Regions from separate parts of the Janthinobacterium sp. 64 genome, predicted to be linked through region 1. Evidence: predicted binding sites of a transcription regulator. Region 1 holds the regulator's gene; each other region holds the start of a gene.
The links. The regulator sigma-54, encoded in region 1, starts transcription at its own class of promoters, with help from an activator protein. The targets are predictions, from matches to a motif close to TGGCANGNAANCTGCTTT.
Positions count from the first base shown of each region.

Region 2: the regulator sigma-54 is predicted to act here: its motif matches at 1,927-1,944, upstream of pedF (cytochrome c-550 PedF).
Region 3: the regulator sigma-54 is predicted to act here: its motif matches at 5,401-5,418, upstream of CLU91_RS03665 (circularly permuted type 2 ATP-grasp protein).

Region 1 is NZ_PHUG01000001.1:4,261,770-4,271,563, forward strand. Features, by position in the region: gene CLU91_RS18745 (monovalent cation:proton antiporter family protein) at 1-1,232, opposite strand, end outside; gene CLU91_RS18750 (KpsF/GutQ family sugar-phosphate isomerase) at 1,317-2,351, shown strand; gene CLU91_RS18755 (KdsC family phosphatase) at 2,351-2,884, shown strand; gene lptC (LPS export ABC transporter periplasmic protein LptC) at 2,927-3,538, shown strand; gene lptA (lipopolysaccharide transport periplasmic protein LptA) at 3,564-4,145, shown strand; gene lptB (LPS export ABC transporter ATP-binding protein) at 4,145-4,900, shown strand; gene CLU91_RS18775 (RNA polymerase factor sigma-54) at 4,905-6,383, shown strand; gene hpf (ribosome hibernation-promoting factor, HPF/YfiA family) at 6,453-6,815, shown strand; gene CLU91_RS18785 (enoyl-CoA hydratase/isomerase family protein) at 6,951-8,036, shown strand; gene rapZ (RNase adapter RapZ) at 8,037-8,900, opposite strand; gene hprK (HPr(Ser) kinase/phosphatase) at 9,054-9,794, opposite strand, start outside.
Region 2 is NZ_PHUG01000001.1:4,454,044-4,463,837, reverse strand. Features, by position in the region: gene CLU91_RS19640 (TonB-dependent receptor family protein) at 1-488, shown strand, start outside; gene CLU91_RS19635 (substrate-binding periplasmic protein) at 546-1,379, opposite strand; gene pedF (cytochrome c-550 PedF) at 1,405-1,890, opposite strand; rRNA gene rrf (5S ribosomal RNA) at 2,106-2,218, opposite strand; rRNA gene CLU91_RS19620 (23S ribosomal RNA) at 2,357-5,232, opposite strand; tRNA gene CLU91_RS19615 (tRNA-Ala) at 5,471-5,546, opposite strand; tRNA gene CLU91_RS19610 (tRNA-Ile) at 5,566-5,642, opposite strand; rRNA gene CLU91_RS19605 (16S ribosomal RNA) at 5,741-7,271, opposite strand; gene CLU91_RS19600 (enoyl-CoA hydratase) at 7,638-8,414, opposite strand; gene CLU91_RS19595 (MFS transporter) at 8,491-9,792, shown strand.
Region 3 is NZ_PHUG01000001.1:840,457-850,250, forward strand. Features, by position in the region: gene CLU91_RS03640 (low temperature requirement protein A) at 1-1,027, opposite strand, end outside; gene CLU91_RS03645 (2-hydroxyacid dehydrogenase) at 1,080-2,033, opposite strand; gene CLU91_RS03650 (hypothetical protein) at 2,148-2,819, opposite strand; gene CLU91_RS27740 (hypothetical protein) at 2,930-3,109, shown strand; gene CLU91_RS03655 (hypothetical protein) at 3,121-4,071, shown strand; gene CLU91_RS03660 (sensor histidine kinase) at 4,142-5,269, shown strand; gene CLU91_RS03665 (circularly permuted type 2 ATP-grasp protein) at 5,454-6,923, shown strand; gene CLU91_RS03670 (alpha-E domain-containing protein) at 6,917-7,861, shown strand; gene CLU91_RS03675 (transglutaminase family protein) at 7,861-8,670, shown strand; gene CLU91_RS03680 (peptidase) at 8,761-9,639, shown strand; gene CLU91_RS03685 (alpha/beta hydrolase) at 9,747-9,794, shown strand, end outside.

The DNA of each region.
Region 1 (9,794 bases):
ATGGTGCGCGTGGCGATCTTGGTGAGCGCCAGCGATTGCATCATCCAGTCGTTGGCCGCCAGTTTCATGACGATGGCGTCGGACTTGGCGATGAGGAAGGGCGCCACCAGCATCGACAGCACCATCGACGCCAGCACCACCTGCACGACGAACGGGTCCATCAGCTTGATGCCGCCAGCCAGGTTCAGCAGCACGAAGCCGAACTCGCCCGCCTGCGCCAGCGCCAGGCCCGTGCGCAATGACACGCCCGTCGATGCGCCGAACAGCCGGGCCAGCCCTGCGATGAGGGCAAATTTCAGCAGCACGGGGCCGCACAGCAGCAGCAAGACGAGCCACCAGTTATCGAGCACCACGCGGATATTGAGCAGCATGCCGACGGTGATGAAGAACAGGCCCAGCAGCACGTCGCGGAAGGGCTTGATATCCTCTTCCACCTGATGCTTGAATTCCGTCTCGGAAATGAGCATGCCGGCAACAAACGCCCCCAGGGCCAGCGACAGCCCGGCCCGCTCCGTGATCCACGCCGCACCGAGGGTGATCAGCAGCAGGTTGAGCATGAACAGTTCTTGCGAGCGGCGCTTGGCGACGATGGTCAGCCAGCCGCGCACCAGTTTCTGGCCGATGAACAGCAGCAAGATCAGTACGACGAGGGCCTTGCCGCCGGCCCAGGCCAGGGTTTCGGCCAGGTTGTCCGAATCGCGCGTGAGAGCAGGAATCAGGATCAGCAGGGGCACGACGGCCAGGTCCTGGAACAGCAAGATGCCGATGATCTTGCGGCCGTGTTCGCTTTCGAGTTCCAGCCGTTCCGTGAGCATTTTCGAGACGATGGCCGTCGACGACATGGCCAGCGCGCCGCCCAGGGCGAACGCGGCTTGCCAGCTCAGGTGGATGTAGGCGGACAGGTAGCGCCCGACGAACCAGCCGAAGACGACGGTAGCGATGATGGTGGTGACCACCTGGGCCATGCCAAGGCCGAAGACGATGCGCCGCATGGCGAGGAACTTGGGCAGAGAAAATTCGAGCCCGATGGAAAACATCAGGAAGACGACGCCGAATTCGGCCAGGGTGTGGCTGGCCTCGTTTTCCGCTGCCAGGCCCAGCGCATGGGGGCCGATGACGATGCCAACGGCCAGGTAGCCCAGCATGGGCGGCAAATGCAACATTCTGAAAGCGACCACGCCCAGCACGGCGCTGCCGAGTAACATCAGAGTCAGTTCAAGCGAGGAAAACATGGGTTGCCCGGTACGGTCAATGGAAATCGTTGTTTGTTGTGACTGGCAAGTTTTTTGCTTTCCTAATTCGTTTATACTTTGGGCATGAGTGTAACCCATGAAAAAACAATGCTGAAAGCTTTTGATCGAATTGACATGCAAGCGACCACCGAGCGCGCCGTCGCGCTGGCCCGCACCACCTTGCAGATCGAGTCCGACGCCATCGTCGCGCTGCACGCGCGCCTGGCCACGGACGACAGCGTGGGCCGCGCCGTGGCGCTGTTGCTGCAATGCAAAGGAAGAGTCGTCGTCTCCGGCATCGGCAAATCCGGCCATATCGCGCGCAAGATTGCCGCCACCCTCGCTTCCACCGGCACGCCGGCCCTGTTCGTGCATCCGGCCGAAGCGGCCCATGGCGACCTGGGCATGGTCACCTCGGACGATGCTTTTATTGCCATATCGTATTCGGGCGAATCGTCGGAACTGATGGCCATCATGCCCGTCGTCAAGCGCATGGGCGGCGTACTGATTTCCATGACGGGCAAACCGAATTCGAGCCTGGCGCAGCTGGCCGACGTGCACCTGGATGTTTCTGTTGAGAAAGAAGCCTGTCCGCTGAATCTGGCGCCGACGGCCAGCACCACCGTCACCCTGGCCCTGGGCGACGCGCTCGCCGTGGCCTTGCTCGATTTGCGCGGCTTCAAGGAAGAAGATTTCGCGCGCTCGCATCCGGGCGGCGCCCTGGGCCGGCGCCTGCTCACGCACGTGCATGACGTCATGCGCAGCGGCGAACGGGTACCCAAGGTGCCCGTGGACGCTTCCTTGCTGCAGGCGCTGGAAGAAATGACGAAGAAGGGCATGGGCATGACGGCCGTCGTCGATGCGGACAACCGCCCCGTGGGCGTGTTTACCGATGGCGACCTGCGCCGCATGTTCGAGCGCGTGCAGGATTTCACGCAAGTGGCGATCCGCGACGTCATGCATGCGCAGCCGCGCAGCATCGCGCCCGAACGCCTGGCCGTCGATGCCGTGGCCGTGATGGAGCAGTTCCGCATCAACCAGATGCTGGTCGTCGATGCCGACGGCAAGCTGGTGGGCGCGCTGCATATCCATGATCTGACGCAAGCGAAGGTGATCTGATGGACAGCGTAGCGGACAACCTGGCGCGCGCGGCCAAGGTCAGACTGATGATCTTTGACGTCGACGGCGTGCTCACCGACGGCAGCCTGCATTTCGGCCCCGATGGCGAGATGATGAAAACGTTTAATGTGTATGATGGCCTGGGTATCAAGCTGCTGCAGGAATCGGGCGTGCAGACGGCCATCATCAGCGCGCGCCGCTCGGCCATCACGGCGCGCCGCGCGCAAGATCTTGGCATTACCCATGTGCACCAGGGCGGTCACGACAAGCTGACGCCGTTTCGCGAACTGCTGGCGCTGACGGGCTTGACGCAAGAGCAATGCGGCTACATCGGCGACGATGTCATCGACGCCCCCATCCTGCGCCGCGTGGGCTTTGCCGTCAGCGTGCCGGGCGGGCGTCCGGAAGTGCAGGACCTGGCGCACCATGTGACGCAGGCCGGCGGCGGCCGCGGCGCGGTGCGCGAGATCTGCGAATTCCTGCTGCGCGCGCAGGACAACTATGCGCGCGTCATGGCGCCGTTCCTGGAGTGAGGCGCACCTTGCCGCCAGTGAGATTGGAAAGAGTGAAACCCTATGCGTAAGCCAGGAGGCGCCCATCGCTGGCGCACGATTTTTACCGTGCTGGGCGCGGTTGTTGTCGCGCTGGCCAGCTTTTGGCTGCTCGAAGTGATGAACAAGAATGCCCAGGACATCACGGCCAGCAAGCATCTGGATGAGCCAGACTATTTCATCACCAATTTCAGCCTGGTGCGCATGGACTTGACGGGTAAACCCAGCTATATCGTATCGGGCACCAAGCTCACGCATTATCCGGCCGACGATTCCTCCGATATCGACCAGCCTTTCGTGCGCAAGCTCACGCCAGGCATGCCGCCGATGAACATGAATGCGGAACTGGCGCATATCGACCAGGACAATACCCGGCTGCAACTGCATCGCAATGTCGTGATCGACCGCGTGGCCAGTCCAAAGGCGCAGAACCTGACGGTCAGGACGGAAGCGCTGACGGTATTCCCGGATGAGGAAAGAATGGAAACGGACGTGCCTGTCGATATCCTGACGGGCGCCTCGCGCCTCAATGGCGTCGGCATGAAGGCCAATAACGCCACTGGCGTGGTGGAAGTGCAGAATGCGCTGCGCATGGTCCTCCCGCCGAAACCGCGCCCTGCCGCGGCGGCAAAATGACAGAATGAAACAAGGAAACCATACTATGAAGAAGATCTTGCTGTTGACCGTATTGTCCCTGGCCATCATGGGAGGTGCGCATGCCGAGAAGGCCGATTCCGAGAAGGAAGCCGTCATCACGGCACGCAGCGGCCACGTCGATGACGTCAAGCAAGTGCGTACCCTGACGGGCGACGTCGTGCTGGTGAAAGGCACGCTGACCATGAAGGCGGGCCGGGCCTTGATCACGGAAGACCCGCAAGGCTACCAGTTCATCACCTTCTGGGCCGATCCCGGCAAGCTGGCCACCTTCCGCCAGAAGCGCGATGGCGCGGGCGACCTGTGGGTGGAAGGCGAAGCGGAGCGCGTGGAATACAACAACAAGACGGAAGTGGTGAAACTGTTTTCCAAGGCCAAGCTGACGCGCCTGGAAGGCACGAAAGTGACCGATGTGGCCAACGGCGCCTTCATCTCGTATGACAGCCGTAAGGAAGTATTCACAATGGAAAATTCCGACAGCGGCACCAGCACGCCCGATGGCGGCAGCGTGCGCATGGTGATCCAGCCGAAGCCCAAGGCACCGGCGGCGGAGAAAGCGCCGGCCACGCCCGCGCCAGGAAAGAAATAATGGACAATACTCGTTGCGGCAGCACCCTGATCGTTCGCGGGCTGCAAAAAACCTATGGCAAGCGGCAAGTCGTGCATGATGTCTCACTGCAAGTCGAATGCGGCGAAGTGGTGGGGCTGCTGGGCCCGAACGGCGCCGGCAAAACCACCTCGTTCTACATGATCGTCGGCCTGGTGCCGTCGGACGGCGGCAGCATCGATATCAGCGGCGTGGACATTTCCCGCCTGCCGATCCACCGCCGCGCGCAGATGGGCCTGTCGTATCTGCCGCAGGAAGCGTCCGTCTTCCGCAAGCTGACGGTGGAAGACAATATCCGCGCCGTGCTGGAAATCCAGACCGTTGAAGGCCGTCCTTTGAAGAAGGCCGAGATCGAAGAGCGCCTGGATAAATTGCTGGCCGACTTGCAAATTGAAAAGTTGCGAGAGAACCAGGCGCTGTCCTTGTCGGGTGGCGAGCGCCGCCGCGTGGAAATCGCCCGCGCGCTGGCCACCGACCCCCGTTTCGTGCTGCTCGACGAGCCGTTCGCCGGCGTCGACCCCATCGCCGTGATCGAGATCCAGCGTATCGTGCGCTTCTTGAAGGAGCGCAATATCGGTGTGCTCATCACCGACCATAATGTGCGCGAGACGCTGGGTATCTGCGACCGTGCCTACATCATCAACCAGGGCTCGGTGCTGGCGTCGGGACGCCCCGACGACATCATCGCGAACGAGTCGGTACGCCGGGTCTATCTGGGCGAACACTTCCGTATGTGAGCCAATGAAACAATCATTGCAGCTGCGCACTTCGCAGCACCTGGCACTGACGCCGCAGTTGCAGCAATCGATACGCCTGTTGCAATTGTCTACCCTGGAATTGCACCAGGAACTAGAGCAACTGCTGACGGACAATCCCTTGCTCGAACGCCTGGACGATCCGCTCGACCATTCGCTGCGCCTGCTGTCCGACGGGGCCCTCAGTTCCACGGCCGCGCCGGCCGAAGCGCCGCCCCAGCCGCCAGGCCAGGAGGCGCCTGCGGCGCCGGCCGAAGCGGAAGCCTTTGACGGCGAGGCGGGCGAGGGCCCGGCCGCCGCGGACGGCGGCGACAGCGACTGGAGCGAGGCGAGCCGCGGCAAGGCGCCCGACGATGAGGATTCGCGTCCGCAACTGGAGGCCCATCACTGCACCCTGCGCGAGCACCTGATGGAGCAGATGCGCGTGACGGTGCTCGAATTGCGCGACCGCGCGCTGGTCGAGCTGATCATCGACGCGCTCGACGACAATGGCTACCTGGAAGAGTCGCTCGACGACATCCTGGCGCGCCTGCCGGAAGAGCTGGAAATCGACGCCGACGAACTGCGCACGGCCTTGTCGCTGCTGCAAAGTTTCGATCCGCCCGGCGTGGGCGCGCGCAATGCGTCCGAATGCCTGGCGCTGCAGATCAAGCGTTTGCCGCACGTCGCCATGGTGACGCGGCGCATGGCCCTCGTCATCGTGGAAAAGCACCTGGCCTGGTTTGCCCAGCGCGATTTCAACAAGCTGAAAAAAGCCCTCGATTGCGACGAGGAAGACTTGCGCGAAGCGCAGACGGTGATTCGCCAGTGCAATCCGCATCCGGGCGCCGTGTTCGCCTCGGATGTGTCCGATTACGTGGTACCCGATGTCGTCGTCAAGCGCGCGCGCAATGGCTGGCAAGTCACCCTGAACAATGACGTCATGCCGCGCCTGCGCGTCAACGCCATGTACGCCAACTTGCTCAAGCAGGGCAAGGGCGAGGGCGCCATGGGTGCGCAGTTGCAGGAAGCCAAGTGGCTGATCAAGAATATGCGCCAGCGCTTCGACACCATCCTGCGCGTGGCACAGGCGATAGTAGAAAGACAAAAGAACTTTTTCTCGCATGGGGCCGTTGCCATGCGCCCCCTTGTGCTCCGTGAAATAGCTGATACACTAGGTTTACACGAGAGTACTATCTCGCGGGTAACAACTCAAAAGTACATGCTGACCCCGCACGGCATGTTCGAGTTGAAATATTTCTTTGGTAGCCACGTCGCCACCGAAGCGGGGGGCGAAGCGTCATCGACGGCGATACGGGCATTGATCGTGCAACTGACAGGAGCAGAAGACCCTAAAAATCCTTTATCCGACAGTAAGATTGCGGACATGCTGGGGGAACAAGGCATGGTGATTGCGCGACGTACTGTTGCCAAATACCGGGAAGCGTTGAAAATTCCGCCAGTGAGCCTGCGTAAGTGTTTGTAAGTTTTTTTCGGTTCCTCTGCGGGCCGGACAGGATGGACCGCACGAACCCGATCATCTTTAGGAGTGTGTATGAATCTCACCATCAGCGGACATCATCTCGAAGTGACACCAGCCATCCGTGAATACGTACAAACGAAGCTGGAGCGCGTGAAACGTCATTTCGATCAAGTCATCGATATCGCCGTGATTCTGACCGTGGATAACCTCAAAGAGAAAGAAAAACGTCAAAAGGCTGAAGTCAACCTGCGTCTGAGTGGCAAGACTGTCTATGTGGAAAGCCTGGCGCACGACCTGTACGCCGCGATCGATACCCTGATCGACAAGCTCGATAGGCAAGTGATGAAATACAAAACCAAAGTGCAAGGGCACGGTAAAGAGGCGATCAAGCATCTGCCAGACAACTCCGAGGAAGACGCCGTCGTCGCCGTTTAAGGCCACCCGCTTCCAGCAGTTGTGATCAACTAAGGGCGCACATCTTGCGCCCTTTTTTGCGCCCGTACCTGTCGAACGCAATCTTCCCCGCGCAAGGGCTAGAATGTTTGCACTTTCACTTCTTTCCTGCCTGCCATGAGCGACTTCGTCCAGACCTCCATCCGCAACCGCACCGGGCACATCGTGCTCGACCGTCCGAAAGCCTTCAATTCCCTGTCGCTGGAGATGGTGCGCGCCTTGAGCGCGACGTTGCTGGCCTGGCGCGACGATCCGCAGGTGGACGCCGTGGTGATCCGTTCCAGCAGCGAAAAAGCCCTGTGCGCCGGTGGCGACATCCGTTTCTTTTACGATGCGGGCCTGGCCACGCCGCAAGGCGGCAGTGCCTTGCTGGAAGATTTCTTTACGGAAGAATACGCCTTAAATCATGTGATTCATTTCTATCCGAAACCGTATATCGCCGTGATGGATGGCGTGGTGATGGGCGGCGGCATGGGCGTGGCGCAAGCCGGGCCAGGCAACCGCCTGCGCATCGTCACGGGCCGCACGCGCATGGCCATGCCGGAAGTCAATATTGGCTTGTTCCCGGACGTGGGCGGCAGTTATTTCCTGTCGCGCCTGGCCGGCCAGCTGGGCCTGTACCTGGGCTTGACGGGCCTGACGATCAACGCGGCCGATGCCCTGTACACGGGGCTGGCCGATGTCTACCTGCCCGAGGCGCAGATGGGGACGCTGCTGGCCCTGTTCGACTCGACGCCGGGCGAGGCCTTGCCGGTCGCTATCAAGGCGCTGGCGGCACCGTTCCAGGCCGGGGCGGGGGCTTCTTCTTTGGCCACCGCGCGCGCGGCGCTGGACCGCCACTTCGGCGCGCCTTCCGTGGCCGCCATCATGGCCTCGCTGGCGCAGGACGACAGCGCGTTCGCGGGCAAGGCCCTGGCGGCCATGCGCCTGCGTTCGCCCCTGATGATGTCGGTGACCCTGGAATTGCTGCAGCGGGGGGCTCACCTGGGCGTGGCCGATTGCCTGCGCCTGGAGCGTACGGTGGTGCGCCATAACTTCGCGCATGGCGAAGTGCTCGAAGGCGTGCGCGCGCTGGTGGTCGACAAGGACAATGCACCGCGCTGGAACCCCGTCAGCCTGGACGAGGTCGATGCAGCCATGGTGGCGCGCTTCTTTGCCCCCGTCTGGCCGGCTCAAGCGCATCCGCTGCGCCACTTGAATTAACTAGCTACGCTCGCGGTGGCGCAGGACCACGCGCTCGTTGGGGCCGAAGTATTGCGCCAGCCGTTCCGCCATGTACACGGAGCGGTGCTGGCCCCCCGTGCAACCGAGGGCCACCGTCAGGTAGCTGCGGTTGTCGGACTTGAATGACGGCAACCATTTTTCGATGAAGGCGCGGATGTCGGCCAGCAGCTCCAGCGCGCTCGGCTGCGCGTCGAGGAAGGCGATCACGGGCGCATCGCGTCCGTCGAGCGGGCGCAGCGCCAGGTCGTAATAGGGATTGGGCAAGGCCCGCACGTCAAAGACGAAATCGGCGTCCAGCGGCACGCCCAGCTTGAAGGCGAACGATTCAAAGAACAAGGTCAGCGGCGCGCGTTCGGAGGCGACGATATCCTTGATCCAGGCGCGCAATTTATTGGCGCTCAGTTCCGACGTATCGATCACATGGCCCAGCTGCTCAATGGCCGACAGGCGCTCGCGTTCTTCCGAGATGCATTCGATCAGGGTGCGGCGGCTGGCCGGGTTCTGGTTCGGACGCAATTCGTGCGACAGCGGATGGCTGCGCCGCGTTTCCGAGAAGCGCGCCACCAGCGAATGCGTGGTAGCCGTGAGGAACATGACTTTGACGTCGTGCCCTTGGTCGCGCAGCAGGGCCACATTGTGCGGCAAGCTGGCCAGCGACTCGGCGCTGCGCGCATCGACGGCGACGGCCAGTTGCGGTGTGCCTTCGTCGAGCAAGGTTTGCACCAAGCTGGGCAGCAAGGCCGGTGGCAGGTTGTCGACACAATAGTAACCGGTATCTTCCAGCACATTGAGCGCGACGGATTTACCGGAGCCGGATATTCCGGTGATAAGGACGATATGCATACGCCGATCATACAATAAAGATCGGCGCTCTGCTCCAAGGCAATGATTTTTACAAATTATTGCAATTTAGACTGTCGTATTTCTTTGCTGCACACGTCAACAATGTCGTCGGATTACGCGGCGGCTTCGCCACCGCTAATCCGACCTACGTTGCTAATCACCGCTCATTGCTAACCTCTGCCGTTCCATGAACTCCTGCAAGGTATCGATGCCGCGCAGTTGCAAAATGGTATTGCGTACGGCCGCTTCGAGCAACACGGCGATGTTGCGGCCGGCGGCGACGGGGATGACGACCTTGCGCACGGGTAAGCCCAGAACGTCTTCCGTGGGGAACAGGAAGGGCAGGCGCTCGACTTCTTCTTCCAGGGCGTTGCGGCGCACCAGATGCACGATCAGTTTCAAACGCATCTTGCGGCGCACGGCCGTTTCGCCAAAGATGGCCTTGATGTCGAGTAAGCCCAGGCCCCGCACTTCGAGCAGGTTTTGCAGCAGCGGCGGGCAGCGGCCTTCGATCATGTTCGGTGCGATGCGCGAGAATTCGACGGCGTCATCGGCCACCAGGCCGTGGCTGCGCGAAATCAGTTCCAGGCCCAGCTCGCTCTTGCCCAGGCCCGAATCGCCCGTGATCAGCACGCCCACGCCCAGCACGTCCATGAACACGCCATGCATGATGATGCGTTGCGCCAACTTTTTGGACAGGTAGACGCGCAGGAAGTCGATCACTTGCGCGGCCGGCAGCGGGGTCGAGAACAGGGGAATGTTTTGTTCGTCGCAAATGGCGAGGATGTCGGGCGGCGTTTCCAGCCCTTGTGCGATGATCAGCGCGGGCGGGCCGCCGGCGATCAGCTCGCCGATCACGTGGGTGCGCGTGTTGACCTTCAGGCGCTGGTAGTA
Region 2 (9,794 bases), 190 kb from region 1:
GCTACATCAATGCCAGCAAGACCTTGCGCCAGGGTATGGAAATATCGCTGGACTCGAACCTGCCGTATGGTTTCACGACAAAAGTGGCGCTGACCAGCCTGCACGCCGTGTATGACCAGGCCTTTGGCAGCGTGCGCGAAGGCAGTCGATTGCCGGGCATACCCAGCGCCAACCTGTTTGCGGAACTGGCGTGGAAAGACACGCTCGACCGCTTCGGCGCAGCGCTGGAAAGCGTGGCCAGCAAGCAGGTCTACGCGGAAGACAGCAACATCGAAAAGCCGGCGCCAGGCTACACGGTGTTCAACGCGCGCTTCAACGCCAAGCAAAACGTAGGGAATTGGCGCTTCAAGGAATTTGCCCGCCTGAACAATCTTTTCGACAAGACCTACGTGGGCTCCGTCATCGTCGGCGACAGCAACAAGCGCTACTATGAAGCGGCGCCGGGACGTAACTGGTTGCTGGGGGTTAGCGCCCAGTACAGTTTCTAAAGAAAAAGCCCGCGTATCGGAAGATACGCGGGCTTTTTACCTGACTAGCATGACCTGTTACGGCCGCGCTTCCTTCACGCCATATTTCTCAAAGATAGCTTTCAATTCGCCGCTGGCCGCCATCTCGTTCATGGCTGCCTGCAGCAACTTGCCCACGTCGAGTTGTTGCTTGCTGACGGCCAGGCCCACGGCCCAGCCGGCACGCGGCAAGCGGGCGAACGCCACTTCGCTCAAGGGGAAAGCGGGATCGCTTTTCAGCACCGACTCGATTTCCGAACGATTCGCCAGCACCGCGTCGAGCTTTCCCGCCTGCAATTGCTGCAAGGCTTCGGCGGCCGTGTCGAAGATGCGCACGTCGTCGCGGTACTTGCCATTGTCTTCGCCCAGCATCAGCATGGCGGCGATCGATACTTTTTCCACGCCGATACGCTTGCCAGCCAGCGTAGCGACGCCATCGAACTGCGGCACGGCTTGCGCGCTGCGCGCCAGGCGCACGGTTTCCACGTAGTACGGTGCGAAGATCTCGACCTTGTCGTTATCCGCCATCAATTTCTTGTCGACGGGCACATGCAGCATCACGTCGGCAGGACCATAACCGAGGTAATGCCCCTTCCACACCATATTGCGCAAATCGTCGTTCAGGTTTTCGCCGGCGGGAAATGGCAGCAAGCTCAGTTTCAGCCCCAGCTTTTTCGCCAGCGCTTCGGCGATGTCGATATCGATGCCCGTGCCCTTGTCGGAAAACGGAGAAAACTCGTTATACACAGCCACTTTCAGGCTGCCCGACTGCTGCACTTTCTGCCAGTCGGCGCGCGCCGGCGCGGCTGCGCACAGCGCCAGGCAAGCGAGCGAGAGCATCGCTCGCTTGCCCCGGAGTTGAAATGAACGCATGGGACTCCTTCGTGATCAATTCGGCTTAATTGGATTCGCGGCGGGTTTCCAGGTAGGTCTTGATGGCCCACATGGCTTCCTGGTTGAACACGCCTTCGAACGGCGGCATGTACACGGCGCCATTGCGTACTTTACCGTGACGAATAGTCGTCAGGAAATAATTGTCCGTTTCCTTATAGCAAGCCTGTTTCTTTGTCTCATTCTTGATACCGAAGCAATCGCGGTCGAGCTGGCGCAAGTCCGGCGCGATACCGCCCGAGATGGCTTCGATGCCGTGGCAACGCGCGCAATTCTGGTTGTAGGCCGAGGTGCCGACCGTCAAGGCCAGCTTGTTGCCACGATACGGGTTTTGTTCGAGCCACTTGTCGCCCACCTTGGGCAAGCCGGTGGTGTCGACGCCTTGCGGCGTGACATTGCCGTGCGCATAGGCATGCGGCAAGGTCAGCAGGGAAGTGAGGGCAACGGCGCCGGCGGCCGCCATGCCGAGCAGGGTACGAATGGAATAGGTCATGCTGGTCTCCTTGGTTTTTTTAGTGAATATCCAAGAAGAGCAAATGCCATGCCATGCGTATTTGCCCCGCATCCGGCCGCCCATGTATCAATTTGGAACAGCTGCAACACGTATATGTGTCACCGCACGTGTAATCCGCCAGCGCCAGATAAAACCACCAGACGAAAAAAAACCCGACCATTGCTGATCGGGTTTTTCTCTACTGCGTATAACAAGCCTGACGATAACCTACTTTCACACTGGTTGCAGCACTATCATCGGCGCAAAGTTGTTTCACGGTCCTGTTCGGGATGGGAAGGGGTGGGACCAACTTGCTATGGTCATCAGGCATAACTTGTACTGGCATTTGTCCTCAATGGAGCGACAAAGCCTGAATCTGGAAGAAGCAAAGATTGGGGTAATGACTGGTAGTATCAACAAACACGCAACGTTGTACCGTCTTATCCTCTGTACCTGCTAAGGTTATAGGGACAAGCCGTACGGGCAATTAGTACTGGTTAGCTTAATGCATTACTGCACTTCCACACCCAGCCTATCAACGTCCTGGTCTCGAACGACCCTTCAAAGAGCTCAAGGCTCTGGGAAATCTCATCTCAAGGCAAGTTTCCCGCTTAGATGCTTTCAGCGGTTATCTCTTCCGTATTTAGCTACCCGGCAATGCCACTGGCGTGACAACCGGTACACCAGAGATACGTCCACTCCGGTCCTCTCGTACTAGGAGCAGCCCCCTTCAAATTTCCAACGCCCACGGCAGATAGGGACCAAACTGTCTCACGACGTTTTAAACCCAGCTCACGTACCACTTTAAATGGCGAACAGCCATACCCTTGGGACCGGCTACAGCCCCAGGATGTGATGAGCCGACATCGAGGTGCCAAACTCCCCCGTCGATATGAACTCTTGGGAGGAATCAGCCTGTTATCCCCAGAGTACCTTTTATCCGTTGAGCGATGGCCCTTCCATACAGAACCACCGGATCACTATGTCCTACTTTCGTACCTGCTCGACTTGTCAGTCTCGCAGTTAAGCACGCTTATGCCATTGCACTATCAACACGATGTCCGACCGTATCTAGCGTACCTTCGAACTCCTCCGTTACACTTTAGGAGGAGACCGCCCCAGTCAAACTGCCTACCATGCACTGTCCCCGATCCGGATAACGGACCAAGGTTAGAACCTCAAACAAACCAGGGTGGTATTTCAAGGTTGGCTCCACGAGAACTAGCGTCCCCGCTTCAAAGCCTCCCACCTATCCTACACAGATTGGTTCAAAGTCCAATGCAAAGCTACAGTAAAGGTTCATGGGGTCTTTCCGTCTAGCCGCGGGTAGATTGCATCATCACAAACATTTCAACTTCGCTGAGTCTCGGGAGGAGACAGTGTGGCCATCGTTACGCCATTCGTGCAGGTCGGAACTTACCCGACAAGGAATTTCGCTACCTTAGGACCGTTATAGTTACGGCCGCCGTTTACTGGGACTTCAATCAAGAGCTTGCACCCCATCATTTAATCTTCCAGCACCGGGCAGGCGTCACACCCTATACGTCCACTTTCGTGTTTGCAGAGTGCTGTGTTTTTATTAAACAGTCGCAGCCACCAGTTTATTGCAACCCTTTCACCCTTCTGGAGTAAACCAGTCAAGCTACCGGGGCGTACCTTTTCCCGAAGTTACGGTACCAATTTGCCGAGTTCCTTCTCCCGAGTTCTCTCAAGCGCCTTAGAATACTCATCTCGCCCACCTGTGTCGGTTTGCGGTACGGTCTCGTATGACTGAAGCTTAGAGGCTTTTCTTGGAACCACTTCCGATTGCTTCGTGCACAAGTGCACTCGTCTCAACCCCTTGAATTCCGCGCCCGGATTTGCCTAAGCGCCTTCTATGAGCCAAAAACCAACTATTCCAACAGTTGGACAACCTTCCGCGATCCGTCCCCCCATCGCATCATACGACGGTGCAGGAATATTAACCTGCTTCCCATCAGCTACGCATCTCTGCCTCGCCTTAGGGGCCGACTCACCCTGCTCCGATGAACGTTGAACAGGAAACCTTGGGCTTACGGCGTGGAGGCTTTTCACCCCCATTATCGCTACTCATGTCAGCATTCGCACTTCTGATACCTCCAGCATCCTTTACAAGACACCTTCGCAGGCTTACAGAACGCTCTCCTACCATATATATTGCTATATATCCGCAGCTTCGGTGACTGGCTTAGCCCCGTTACATCTTCCGCGCAGGACGACTCGATCAGTGAGCTATTACGCTTTCTTTAAATGATGGCTGCTTCTAAGCCAACATCCTGACTGTTTTAGCCTTCCCACTTCGTTTTCCACTTAGCCAATCTTTGGGACCTTAGCTGGCGGTCTGGGTTGTTTCCCTCTTGACGCCGGACGTTAGCACCCGACGTCTGTCTCCCAAGCTCGCACTCATCGGTATTCGGAGTTTGCAATGGTTTGGTAAGTCGCAATGACCCCCTAGCCATAACAGTGCTCTACCCCCGATGGTGATACTTGAGGCACTACCTAAATAGTTTTCGGAGAGAACCAGCTATTTCCAAGTTTGTTTAGCCTTTCACCCCTACCCACAGCTCATCCCCTAATTTTTCAACATTAGTGGGTTCGGACCTCCAGGGCGTGTTACCGCACCTTCATCCTGGCCATGAGTAGATCACTTGGTTTCGGGTCTACACCCAGCGACTGATCGCCCTATTCGGACTCGATTTCTCTACGGCTTCCCTATTCGGTTAACCTTGCCACTGAATGTAAGTCGCTGACCCATTATACAAAAGGTACGCAGTCACGGAACAAGTCCGCTCCTACTGTTTGTATGCACACGGTTTCAGGATCTATTTCACTCCCCTTCCGGGGTTCTTTTCGCCTTTCCCTCACGGTACTGGTTCACTATCGGTCGATTACGAGTATTTAGCCTTGGAGGATGGTCCCCCCATATTCAGACAGGATGTCACGTGTCCCGCCCTACTTGTCGTACGCTTAGTATCACCGGTCTGATTTCGAATACGGGACTATCACCCGCTACGGTTCCTATTTCCAGAGGATTCTTCTATCAGTCCGACTATCACGTACAGGCTCTTCCCATTTCGCTCGCCGCTACTTTGGGAATCTCGGTTGATTTCTTTTCCTGCAGCTACTTAGATGTTTCAGTTCGCCGCGTTCGCCTTGCATACCTATGTATTCAGTATGCAATACCCTAAAAGGGTGGGTTGCCCCATTCGGAAATCTGCGGATCAAAGTGTGTTTGCTCACTCCCCGCAGCTTATCGCAAGCTACTACGTCCTTCATCGCCTGTAATCGCCAAGGCATCCACCATGTGCACTTATTCGCTTGTCCCTATAACGTTAGCCTCTGATAATCGAAACTATCAAAGAGCGCTACAGGGATAAGAAAGTACAACGTTGTTGCTTGTTTGTTGATACATACAATCATTACCCATCGATTCGCTTTTTACGGCAAACCGATCAATAAATAATCTTTACTTCTTCCAGATTGTTAAAGAACGAAACAGCTTTGATCGCTAAAAGATCAAATCTAAACCCCGAGGCTTACATTTGTACTTTCGAATAAAACGTGGTGGAGGATGACGGGATCGAACCGACGACCCCCTGCTTGCAAAGCAGGTGCTCTCCCAGCTGAGCTAATCCCCCTGAGATTTTACTAATTAGCTGGTAGGGCTGGTTGGACTCGAACCAACGACCCCCGCGTTATCAACACGGTGCTCTAACCAGCTGAGCTACAGCCCCAACGCGGTGCTACTACGACTACTGTTTCTTCTTAATTAAACAGCCGATAAGTGTGAACATTTGATGCGTGAATCATGACTGATTCGTGCAAACTCTAGAAAGGAGGTGATCCAGCCGCACCTTCCGATACGGCTACCTTGTTACGACTTCACCCCAGTCACGAATCCTACCGTGGTAAGCGCCCTCCTTGCGGTTAAGCTACCTACTTCTGGTAAAACCCGCTCCCATGGTGTGACGGGCGGTGTGTACAAGACCCGGGAACGTATTCACCGCGACATGCTGATCCGCGATTACTAGCGATTCCAACTTCATGCAGTCGAGTTGCAGACTACAATCCGGACTACGATACACTTTCTGCGATTAGCTCCCCCTCGCGGGTTGGCGGCGCTCTGTATGTACCATTGTATGACGTGTGAAGCCCTACCCATAAGGGCCATGAGGACTTGACGTCATCCCCACCTTCCTCCGGTTTGTCACCGGCAGTCTCATTAGAGTGCCCTTTCGTAGCAACTAATGACAAGGGTTGCGCTCGTTGCGGGACTTAACCCAACATCTCACGACACGAGCTGACGACAGCCATGCAGCACCTGTGTACTGGTTCTCTTTCGAGCACTCCCCAATCTCTCGGGGATTCCAGCCATGTCAAGGGTAGGTAAGGTTTTTCGCGTTGCATCGAATTAATCCACATCATCCACCGCTTGTGCGGGTCCCCGTCAATTCCTTTGAGTTTTAATCTTGCGACCGTACTCCCCAGGCGGTCTACTTCACGCGTTAGCTGCGTTACCAAGTCAATTAAGACCCGACAACTAGTAGACATCGTTTAGGGCGTGGACTACCAGGGTATCTAATCCTGTTTGCTCCCCACGCTTTCGTGCATGAGCGTCAATCTTGACCCAGGGGGCTGCCTTCGCCATCGGTGTTCCTCCACATATCTACGCATTTCACTGCTACACGTGGAATTCTACCCCCCTCTGCCAGATTCTAGCCTTGCAGTCTCCAATGCAATTCCCAGGTTGAGCCCGGGGATTTCACATCAGACTTACAAAACCGCCTGCGCACGCTTTACGCCCAGTAATTCCGATTAACGCTTGCACCCTACGTATTACCGCGGCTGCTGGCACGTAGTTAGCCGGTGCTTATTCTTCAGGTACCGTCATTAGCAAGAGATATTAGCTCTCACCGTTTCTTCCCTGACAAAAGAGCTTTACAACCCGAAGGCCTTCTTCACTCACGCGGCATTGCTGGATCAGGCTTTCGCCCATTGTCCAAAATTCCCCACTGCTGCCTCCCGTAGGAGTCTGGACCGTGTCTCAGTTCCAGTGTGGCTGGTCGTCCTCTCAGACCAGCTACTGATCGATGCCTTGGTAGGCTTTTACCCTACCAACTAGCTAATCAGATATCGGCCGCTCCACGAGCATGAGGTCTTGCGATCCCCCACTTTCATCCTTAGATCGTATGCGGTATTAGCGTAACTTTCGCTACGTTATCCCCCACTCTAGGGTACGTTCCGATATATTACTCACCCGTTCGCCACTCGCCACCAGAGCAAGCTCCGTGCTGCCGTTCGACTTGCATGTGTAAGGCATGCCGCCAGCGTTCAATCTGAGCCAGGATCAAACTCTTCAGTTTAATCTCTGTTACTTTGCCCTTTTACAGGCACCATCATTGCTGATGGGTCGCTCACTCAAAAAACTGACAGGCTACTTCCGAAGAAGTATCCTATTTCATTATTTCTTGTGAACATTTGATATTTTAAGTTTTACGCTGCTTGCGCAGCGCTGCACTTACATCAAATGCCCACACTTATCGACTGTTAATTGTTAAAGAACTGTATTCGGTGCTACTTTCGCGCTATCGACAAATCGTTGTGTTTGTCAGCTGCGAAGAAGGAAGAGTATGAAGCGTTTGCAGCATTTCGTCAACCTTCTTTTTCTCCCCGTTTTACTCTGCAACACCATGTTTTGTGTGCGTCGTTTTGCGAGGAGGCGAATCATATCAAAGACCGTCGAAGTTTGGCAAGCGCTTTTCCAGGAAAGCGTGCATGCCTTCTTTTTGCGCCGGCGTGCCGAAGGCGGCCTGGAACAAACGGCGCTCGTAGGCGACACCATCGGTCAAGGTGGTTTCAAAAGCGCGGTTGACGCAATCCTTGATCATCATGGCCACCGAGGTCGGCATGGCGGCAATGGTCTTGGCGGCAGCCAGGGTTTCTTCCAGCAATTTATCAGCCGGCACCACGCGCGACACGAGGCCGATGCGTTCCGCCTCGGCAGCATCGATGGTGCGCGCCGTCAGCAGCAGATCCATGGCCTTGGCCTTGCCGATGGCGCGCGGCAAGCGCTGCGTGCCGCCCGCGCCTGGCGTGACGCCGACCTTGATTTCCGGCTGGCCAAATTTGGCGCTGTCGGCGGCGATCAGGAAATCACACATCATGGCCAGTTCGCAGCCGCCACCAAGCGCATAGCCGGCCACCGCGCCCACCACGGGTTTGCGCACACGCAAGATATGCTCCCAGTTGCGGCTGATGTAACCCTGGGTAAAGGTGTCCGGATAGGTGTAATCGGCCATGGCGGCGATATCGGCGCCGGCGGCAAATGCTTTTTCGCTACCCGTGAGGACGATACAGCCGATATTCTCGTCCGCATCGAATTTGAGCAGGGCGTCGCCCAGCTCATTCATCATGTTGTCGTTCAAGGCGTTCAAAGCCTTGGGGCGGTTCAGGCGGATGACCGCCACTTTGTCCTGGATGTCGATGATCAGGTCTTCGTATTGCATGGTGTCTCCTCTCGATGAACGGTGCAACGATTGTAGCGGCTAACGGCAGCGGCGCGGCAGGTGCGCTGCTATTATTGTGAGTCCGATCATCTTTATCGAGCAGCGTATTTTCTCTTCCTTCTTCCAGTACTGCGCCCGTTACCTGCGCGGCGACGGCAGCGCCGCCAGCGTCAATTTCCGCCGCCTGTGGTTCAGCAACGGCCTCAATTGCTTCGGCGCCCAGATCACCTCGCTGGCCCTGCCCCTGTGCGCGGTATTGTTACTACATGCGACGCCGGAACAGATGGGCGTGCTCGTCGCCTTGCAGGCGCTGCCGTTCGCCCTCTTCGGCTTGCCCGTCGGCGTGCTGCTGGACCGGCGCAGCAAGCACCCGATCATGCTGTTCAGCGAAAGCATGTCCGGCCTGGCCCTGGCCAGCGTGGCCGTGGCCTACTGGTGCGGCGTGCTGTCGATGCCATGGTTATATATAGTGGGGTTCATCATCGGCACGGGCTTCGTCGTCGGTGGCGGCGCCGAACAGGTGTTCCTGACTTTCCTGGTGGGCCGCGACGGCTTGATCGATGCGCAATCAAAGTTTGCCGCCACCGAATCGGCTTCGCGCCTGATCGGTCCCGGCCTGGCCGGCGTGCTGGTGCAAGTGCTGTCGGCGCCCGTCGCCATCCTGTGCACGGCGTGCGGCTATCTGGTTTCCGTCTGCAATTTGCGCGCCATGAGCGTGCGCGATCCACGGCCGGCGCCGTCTGACAAGCACGCCTTGCGCGACATCGCCGACGGCTTGCTGTTCGTCTGGCGCGAACCGCTGCTGCGTGCACTGGCCTGGGGCGCCGGCATCTGGCACTTCCTGTTTTATGCCAGCATGGCATTGACGGTGCTGTTCGCCACGCGCGACCTGGGCATGAGTCCTGGCGTGCTGGGCATGACGCAGATGCTCGGTGGCGCCGGCGTGCTGCTCAGCGCCTTCATCGTCAAGCCGCTGACGCGCCGCTACGGCGCCGGCCGCACCATCCTGATCGGCCTGGCATCGACCTCGCTCTGTTTTGCCCTGACGCCCACGATTCCCGCCGCACTGTTTGGCAGCGCGGCCGCCAGCGCCGTGGCCTATGCCATATTGATGTTCTTTTTCGATTGCGGCGTGATGCTGTTCTTCATTCCCTACCTGGGCCTGCGCCAGAAGGTCACGCCCGACCCCATGCTGGGCCGCATGACGTCGACCATGCGTTTCCTGACGGTGGCGACGGCGCCGCTGGGCGCGCTGGCCGCCGGCTGGGTAGCGGAACACTTCGGCGTGCGCACTGGCCTCGCTTGCATCGCGGCTGGCAGCATTGTGTTGACCGTCGCGATGGTGTGGGGCACGCCGCTGCGTAGCGTGCGCACCTGAAG
Region 3 (9,794 bases), 3.4 Mb from region 1:
GATGCGACAGCGGCGGCGCGGCGCGCTCGCTGCTGACCCATTTGAACAGCGCATTGCCCAGCAAATACAGGATCGGCCCGCCCAGCAAGGCGCTGATGCCGGCAAAACTCGCTTCATCCGGATGCACGAGGGCCAGTTCATCGGCCACGGCGCAAACGATCACGCCGCCCACGATCAGCACGTGGATATACGTGTACGCCTTGCGGGCGATGCGGCCCGGATCTTTCGAATGGGCGATGCGGTGGTGGCCCGCCTCGGCGCCCGTGTCGAAATAGATCCACCACATGGCGATGCTGCCGACCAGGGCCGACAAGAAGCCCAGCCAGTTGGCGGCCGTCCATTCCAGTCCGGCAAACGTGGCGCCCGTCACCAGCAACGATTCGCCGAGGGCGATGATGACGAACAGGCCGCAGCGTTCGGCCATGTGGCCGCCATCGACATCCCAGTCGGCCGTCGTCGAACGGCCCAGGCCAGGCAGGCCGAACTGCATCCACGGGCCGGCCAGGTCGATCAGCAGGGCCGCGCCCCACCAGAAGATGCGCTGCTCGGGCGACGCGAGGCCGCCGGCGATCCAGAAAAACCCGGACAACACGGCCCACAGGGCGATGCGCTGGAAATTGCGGCGGCGCGACAGCGCTTCATGGCGCACGGCCCACCAGGCGAACAGGGGCCGCCCCACCTGCATGGCGACATAGGCGCCAGCAAAGGCCAGGCCGCGCGTGCCGAACGCTTCGGGGATAGAGGCCGACATGATCAGCCCGCCCAGCATCAGCGCAAACAGGCTGATGCGTACGGGAATGCGTTCGGGATCAAGCCAGTTGGTGATCCACGACGTAAAGATCCACACCCACCAGACGGCCATCAGCAGCAAGCCCGTCTGCAGCCAGCCCATGGCGCTCAAATGCGCCAGCAAGCCATGCGACAGTTGCGTGACCGCAAACACAAACACGAGATCGAAGAACAGCTCGATCATGCCCACCTTGCCGCTGTCCTGCCCGCCGCGCGTGCGCAACAGCGATTTTCTCAATTCCATAGCTACTCTTTCATTCATGCTGGATTAAAACGGTTCTTCGTCGACTTTATAGCTTTACGGGTGTCAACAAGGGCAAGCCGGCGAAGTGCGCCGCGAGGTTATCGACCACCAGCTGGCCCATCGCATGGCGCGTTTCCACGGTCAGGCTGCCGACGTGCGGTGTCAGCACGACGTTTGGCAAGGCGCGCAAGGCGGCGGGTACGCGCGGCTCGTCGGCGAATACGTCGAGAGCGGCCGCGCCCAGGTGGCCATCCTGCAAGGCGGCGATCAGGGCCACTTCATCGATGAGGGCGCCACGGGCGATGTTGATCAGGGTGCCTTGCGGACCGAGCGCGTCGAGCACGCTGCGGTCGACGATCTTGCGCGTGGCTGGCGTGCCCGGCGCGCAAACAAAGAGGTAATCGCTTTCCTGCGCCAGGGCGAGCAAGGATTCGGCGCGCGGCACGGACGTGCCCGTGATGGCGCGCGGCTGGAAGTAGCGCACGTGGACGCCGAAGACGGCCAGGCGCAGCGCGATGGCCTGGCCGATCTGGCCGAAGCCGAAGATGCCGGCCGTCTTGCCGCGCAGGCTGGACGCTGGGGCGATGGCTACGCGGCGCTCCCAGCCGCCGTCGCGCACGAAACGGTCGAGCGACACGATATGCCGCGCGCTGGCCAGCAGCAAGGCCAGCGCCACGTCGGCCACGTCGTCCGTCAGCACGTTCGGCGTGGTGGTGACGGCGATGCCCCGCTCGCGCGCCACGTCGAGCGCCACGCCGTCGAGACCGACGCCGTTGACGGCGATGATTTCCAGCGCCGGCAGCAAGCCCATGTCGCTGGCGCTCAAGCCCAGCGCGCCCGTGGTGACGACGGCGCGGATGCCGGGTGCCCGTTCGGCCAGCCAGGCGTGGCGCTCGTCCGCCGGCACTTGCCAGGCGTAGTGGCAGGCGTATTGCCGCTCCAGCTGCGCGTTGACGGCAGCCGAGGGACTGGGGGCGAGAATGAGGAGTTCGGGTGGCATGGGCGTCCGGGTCGGTGTCGGCAAGATTTGCAGACGCAACTTAGCATATTTGAGACCTTGCGGGGGATGGCATCGCCTGTTAGCGCCCCTAAAACCCTGTCCGCCGCGCGGTCTTTAGCCCGGGCAAGGCACGCGTTTTACCTTGCCGCCCGTCTTGAACGGGTCGGCGCCCGCGCCCGGATTGGCATCCAGGCCATAGCAGGTGGCGCGGCCGGCGCTGACGACGCGCGTGGCGGGGCGGCCATCGGCCGTCAGGTATTCCTCCACGCGGATGATGGGGCCGCCACGCCAGGCGGAGGCGACCAGCTTCTGGAAGCTGCTTTCGCTCTTCAGGTCGGCTGCGGCCAGCCACGGTTTGTCTTGTTTCAGTTCGCCACGCAAGGCCTTGTCGGCAGCGCCTGCGGCCAGCCGGGCGCGCGTGTGCAAGTCGGCCGTGGGCGGCGCCGTGGCGGCTGCGGCGGGGAAATCCTCGGCGGGGGCCGTGATGGCTTCTGCAGCCACGGCCGGTGGCGCAACGATGACGGGCGGCACGCTGGCCTGCGCGCGCGGCAAGGGCGCCGGCATGGGCAGCGGCAAGGCCATCGGCGGCGCCTGCGGCGTTGGCCGGGGCGGCAGCAGTGTCATGAAAGCCACTTCCGTGTATTGCTTGAGCTGCCGCGCCGGCAGCAAGAGGAAGTACAGGCCCAGCACGTGCATGGCCAGGATCAGCGCGACGGCCGCGCCTTTCAGGCTCAAGCCATCCCGCATGCGCATGGAAGCGGACGGTAGATAGTGGTGCAATGGCATGCGGTTTCCTGTGGGCGCCGGGCGCGATGGCCCATTCTAGCGAAACTTGACCTTAGGCATTAATAAATCCGCAAGGTATCGTCTGGCGCGCCCTTTCCCGCCAGATTCCAGTGCCTGCTCCGGCAGTTGTTGTACGAAGGACGACTTTTTTCAACATTCTGGCCGGCCTGCTGCCGCGCCAGTTTGTCGCCTCCGAGTTGCTTGAGCGCGTGGAAGTGTTCCGTGGCGCGAATACCTACATCAATGGCGCGCCGCGCACCGTCGTCGTCTCCGCCTCGGTCGACTTCTAAACGCTCATTCCATGCCCGGCAAGGGCGCCGCGCCGCGTGCGCCCCTGTGCAATCGCTTGTGCCTGGGCGACAATGCGCGCATGACACTGCGCCCCGCCCTCCTCTCCCTGTTGCTCTTCGCCACCGCCGGCACCGCCCTTGCCCAAAAGCAAGCCGCCTGTCCCTACGCCGCCTGGAAGAGCGGCTTCAAGGGCGATGCCCGGGCGCAAGCCACGTGTTTGCTGCGTCCCGTGAAACTGTATGCGCGCCTGGGCGACAGCGCGCCGCTGCCAGACTTCCTTGCCGCCCGCATCGGCCAGCGCACGGGCATCGCCCCGGCCCGGCTGCGCGCCTGGCTGGCGCAGCAATCGGTCAGCGAGGCGGACGTGGGCGGCGCCGTCGACGCGCCATTGTCGCGCGCCGTGGGCCGGCTGGCCGCACCGATGGCCCGCTATTTCGTCATCCACGACACCAGCTACCCGAATTTCCTGCTGGAATCCATTCCTGCCCACATCAACGACGCCAGCTGGGATTTCAACAACTTTACCTTGCGCAATCCGGCGCTGGGCGGCGGCCCGAAGGGACACGTGTACGTCAACCGCCTCGGCGAGTCATTGTCGGTGCGCGACTTTGGCACGCCCGGCTACGCCAGCAAGCTGGAGAAGGACAAGCCCTCGCTGACGGGCCTGTTCCTGCACGTGGAACTGGTGCAGCCGCGCCACTCCGTGCCCGGCGGCGGCAGGGGCAACGATGGCCTGGCGCCCGATCCCGGCTTTACGCCCGCGCAATACGAGCGCCTGGCCCTGCTGTACATCGCCGCCAGCGTACGCAAGGGCACGTGGCTGATCCCCGCCTTCCACGCCGTGATCGACACAGGTTTTGCGAATGGTCATGACGATCCGCAGAACTTTTCGCTAGAGCTGTGGGATGCGGCCCTGGCCCATTTGAGCGCCGTCATGACAGGCGCCGACGCGCCGAATTGAACGCCACCCGCGCGCTGATTTGGAGGATACTTTAGCTCCCGCCGAAGCTTCGTGCGGATGGAGAGCTGCGATGACCTATGCCTCTGACCAGAAAATGCACACGCTGGACGTGCCCGCCCGCACGCGGCGGCTCTTCAGCATGCGCGACGCCGTGCTGACGCAGTGGGAACACGAAGTGCGCGCCAAGGTGCGCGGCGCCGACGCCTTGCTCACGCCCATCCTGATCAATACCTTGCCCGCCTTCTTCGACAATCTGGCCGAAGCGCTGACGCCAGGCTATCCGCGCGACAATGCCACCAGCAATACCAACGCTCCTGCCGTGCATGGCAACGAACGGGCGCGCATGACCAGCTATGGCCCGGAGCAAGTGATCCAGGAATACCAGATCTTCCGCGACTGTTTCGCCGACGCAGCCCTCGAGGCGGGCGTGCCGCTGCGGCGCCGCGACTGGAAGGTGATCAATGCCTCGATCGATACGGGCATCCGCGAAGCCATCCTGGAATTTACGGCCATGCACGACAGCTTTCAGCGGCGCATCGCGGCCGGCCTGTCGCACGACATGCGCAATCCCCTCTCCGTCATGCTCAACAGTGCCCAACTGCTGCAGCGGCGCGCGCAGCAGGTCGACGTGCCGGCCCTGGCGTCGAAAATTCTCGAACACGGCAAGCGCCTCGACGAGATGATCCAGGAATTGCTCGATACGCTCAGCTACCACCGGGGGCAAAAGCTGCCGCTGGTGCTGCAGCGCTTCGACATCCTGCCGCTGGCGCGCAAGGTGGGCGACAGCGTCAATACGGGCCACCCGGGCAAGTGCCTGGTCACGGGCGCGTCCGTCACCGGCTGGTGGTGCGAAAATTCGCTGCGCCGGGCCTTGGAAAACCTCGTGGGCAATGCCCTCAAGTACGGCGACGAAGGCCCCATCCATATTCACGTCAACACCCTGCGAGAACGCATGATACTCACCGTGCACAACACGGGCAGCAGCATCGCGCCCGAGCAGACGGAGCGCATCTTCGAATACCTGCGCCGCGAACACCAGGGCAGCGCGCCCGGCTGGGGCATCGGCCTGCCCTTCGTGCAAAACGTGGCGGAAAGCCATGGCGGCAGCGCGCTGGTCGACAGTGCGCCGGAGACGGGCACCACGTTTACCATCGACCTGCCCGTCGATTGCCGCCCCTTCGTTACGCCAGACGCCTGATTTCACGCGCCCGCGCCCCATAGCCCTGCAGCATCGACGCCGAATCGATGCAATAGCGCACCAAAGCGGTGCGGCGCATGGATTTCCGCCACAAAAATGGTCATATATACACGTTCGTTCGGCTGCCGTGTTGGCACGCTTCCTGCTGAGCTATACATAGACACGGCTCAAGGGAAATCACAACATGGCAAATTTTTTCAATGAAATGACTGCGGATGACGTGGGATCGGACAGCACCGTACGCGAACACTATCGTGAATTTGGCAACTGGCTGGCGCAGCAGTCTCCCGAGACCATCGCCCGCAAGCGGGCCGAAGCCGACCTGACGTTTCGCCGCGTCGGCATCACCTTCGCCGTGTATGGCGACGATGCCGGCACGGAACGCCTGATTCCATTCGACACCATCCCGCGCATCATCCCCGCCGCCGAATGGGCGCAGATGCAGACGGGCCTGGTGCAGCGCGTGCAAGCCTTGAATATGTTCATCCATGATATTTATCATGAGCAAAACATCATCAAGGCGGGCATCATTCCCGCCGAGCAAATCTACAAGAATGCCCAGTACCGCCCGGAAATGCAGGGCATTGCCGTCGCGTCCGACATTTACGCCCACATCGCGGGCGTCGACATCGTGCGCGCGGGCCAGGGCGAATTTTATGTACTGGAAGACAATCTGCGCGTGCCGTCCGGCGTGTCCTACATGCTGGAAGACCGCAAGATGATGATGCGGCTGTTCCCGGAACTGTTCGCGCGCAACCGCATCGCCCCCGTCGACCATTACCCGGACATGCTGCTCGACAACCTGCGCTCCGTCGCCCCGATGGGCGTCGATGACCCCACGGTCGTCGTCATGACACCGGGCATGTACAACTCCGCCTATTTCGAGCATGCGTTTTTGGCCCAGCAAATGGGCGTGGAACTGGTCGAAGGCAAGGATCTGTTCGTCAACGATAACTCGGTCTACATGCGCACCACGCGCGGCCCCAAGAGAGTCGACGTGATCTATCGCCGCGTGGACGACGATTTCCTCGACCCGCTGGCCTTCCGCTCCGATTCCTCGCTGGGCGTGCCTGGCCTGCTGTCCGTGTATCGCGCCGGACGTGTCACCCTGGCGAACGCCATCGGCACGGGCGTGGCCGACGACAAGTCGATCTATCCTTTTGTTCCCGACATGATCAAGTTTTACCTGTCGCAGGAACCCATACTCAACAACGTGCCCACCTACCAGTGCCGCAAGAGCGCCGATCTGTCCTACGTGCTGGCCAATTTGCCGAAACTCGTCGTCAAGGAAGTGCATGGCGCGGGCGGCTACGGCATGCTGGTGGGGCCGGCGTCGAGCGCCGCGCAGATCGAGGATTTCCGCCAGCGCCTGCTGGCCAATCCGGGCGGCTACATCGCCCAGCCAACCCTTGCCCTGTCCGCCTGCCCCACGTATGTGGATGCGGGCATCGCGCCGCGCCACATCGACTTGCGCCCGTTCGTGCTGTCCGGCAAGACGATTTCCATGGTGCCCGGCGGCCTGACCCGCGTGGCGCTCGGCGAAGGCTCGCTGGTGGTCAACTCCTCGCAAGGGGGCGGCACCAAGGATACCTGGGTACTGGAAGCCACATTATCAGAAGAAAAAGCAGCTTTTGCAGGAGAGAAAACATGCTGAGCCGCACCGCCGATCATTTGTTCTGGATGGCCCGCTACACGGAGCGGGCGGAAAACACGGCGCGCATGCTCGACGTCAACATGCAAACGTCCATGCTGCCGCAGTCCGAACAGGACGCGGAGCAAGGCTGGCGCGCCACCCTGGGCATTTCCGAGCTGCAAAGCGCCTACGACCACAAATATGGGCGCTTCCACACGCGCGACGTGCTCGACTTCATGGTGCGCGACCCGAACAACCCGTCGTCCATCCTGGCCTGCCTGACGGGCGCGCGCGAAAACGCCCGCGCCGTGCGGGGGACTTTGACGACGGAAGTGTGGGAAATCCAGAACGCCACCTGGCTCGACATGCAGAAACGCTTGAACAGCAATCTGCTGGAGACGGACCCCAGCGCCTTCTTCGAATGGGTCAAATACCGCTCGCACCTGTCTCGCGGGGTCACGTTGGGCACCATGCTCAAGGACGAGGCGATCCACTTCATTCGCCTGGGCACCTTTCTGGAGCGGGCCGACAACACGGCGCGCATCCTCGACGTGAAGTTCCACGGCGCGCGCGACACGTCGAAAGACATCACCCAGCGCGACTTTTACTACTGGGCGGCCCTGCTGCGCTCGGTGTCCGGCTTCGAGATCTACCGCAAGGTCTACCGCGACGTGATCACCCCGGCGCGGGTGGCGGAGTTGCTGATGCTGCGCGGCGACATGCCCAGGTCCTTGCTTGCCTGCATGGATGACGTGGTGGAAAATTTAAAACACATCCGCAACGATGTGTCGGCCGATACGGAACGGTTTGCGGGCAAACTGCACGCGGAACTGAAATTCGGCCATATCGACGACATCATGAAGGCGGGTTTGCACCATACCTTGACGGAGTTTCTGGAAAACATTTACGACCTGGGCAACCGGGTCAGCCGCGACTTCCTCGTTCCCTTGGCGGCCTGATGCAGCTCACCATCCGCCACGCTACCCATTACGCCTACAGTGCACCGCTGGCCTACACCATCCAGCAACTGCACCTGACGCCGCGTATCGAGCCGCAGCAGCGGGCTCTGTCCTGGCACATCAGCACGCCGGGCCGGTGCCACGCCTACACGGATGCCTACGGCAATCTGTCGCACATGCTGACGATTAACGGCAGCCATCAATCGCTGAGCCTGGTGGCGCATGGCGTGGTGGAAACCATCTACCCGCACAAGGGACGGCTGAACCTGGTCGACACGCTCTCGCCGCTGTTGTTTACCATGCCGACGGCCCTGACGCAGGCCGATTCCGCCATCCTCGACCTGGCGGCCGCCAGCCTGCCGGACCGCACAGTCACGGCAGGCACGGGCCATCTGCTGCGCCTGGCCGAGCACATCGTCGGCAAGGTCGCGTATGCAAGCGGCGCCACCATGGTCACCACCACGGCCGGCGACGCGCTGGCCCTGGGGCGCGGCGTGTGCCAGGACCATGCGCACCTGTTTTTGGCTTGCTGCCACGCCTGGGGCATCCCGGCCCGCTATGTCTCCGGCTATATCGATCCGGGCACGACGGGCCACGCGGCCAGCCATGCCTGGGTCGACGCCTGGGCCGAAGACCCGGATTTCGCGGGCTGGGTCAGCATCGATGTGACCCACGCGCGGCTGATGACGGATGCGTATTGCCGCCTGGCCATCGGACGCGACTACGATTCTGCCGCGCCCGTGCGCGGCGTGCGCCAGGGTGGCGGCACGGAAACGTTGAGCGTCGACGTGCAGATCGTGCCTGTATGACTGGCAGAAATGAGGCTGGGCGGGCCTTGCCGGCAGGTGGCACGGCCCGGCTGGTGTAAAATGCTTCCCCTTTTGATGTGATTTACGACGATGACTTATTGCATAGGCATGCGCCTCAACGAAGGCCTGGTCTTCCTGTCCGACTCCCGCACCAACGCCGGCGTGGACCAGGTGGGCACCTTCCGCAAGATGAGCGTGTTTGAAAACCCGGGCGAGCGCATGCTGGTCCTGATGACGGCTGGCAACTTGTCGATCTCGCAGGCGATCCGCCAGATCGTCTCCGAACACGTCGATGCGGATGGACGCAGCATCTGGAACGTGGCCAGCATGTACGATGCGGCGCGTATCGTGGGCGACGCCGTGCGCACCGTGCACTTGCGCGAAGCGAAGGCCCTGGCCGACTGCGGCATCGATTTCAATGTCAGCATCATCTTGGGTGGGCAGATCGGCGCCGAGCGTTGCCGATTGTTCCAGGTGTATTCGGCCGGCAATTTCATCGAATCGCACGATGAAAACACGTATTTCCAGATCGGCGAAGCCAAATATGGCAAGCCCATCATCGACCGGGTCGTCAATCCGTTCACGCGCCTGGACGAGGCGGCCAAGTGTGCCCTCATTTCCATGGATTCGACCCTGCGCTCGAACATTTCCGTCGGCTTGCCGCTCGACCTGCTCGTCTACGAGACGGGCAGCCTGGCCGTCACGCGCTTCGTCACCATCGATGAAAAGAACCAGTATTTCCGCATGATCCGCGACACCTGGGGCGAACAATTGAAACATGTGTTCGAAGGCATCGTCGATCCCGTATGGAATGCGGCGCCCGAGACGACGACGAACGTGCTGTCGTCCGCCAACATGCACAGCAAGCCCGTGCGCGTGGCCATCCCCGAGCACGTGAGCCGCGGCGGCCTGACCGTGGCGCCCCTGCAATCACTGGCGCAGCAGTTCAGCGACGACAAGCAGCATTGATCTGCCGCGCACCGGCTGCGCGCGGCGCTGGACAAGTCGCTTTTCGCGTGCTTTTATGGCAATATGGGTGACATTTAATTCAGATTGACCTGAAAGGCTGGTGGCGCATGGACTTGATCACTTCCGCTGTGGTGGCAGCCATCGAACATGGCGCG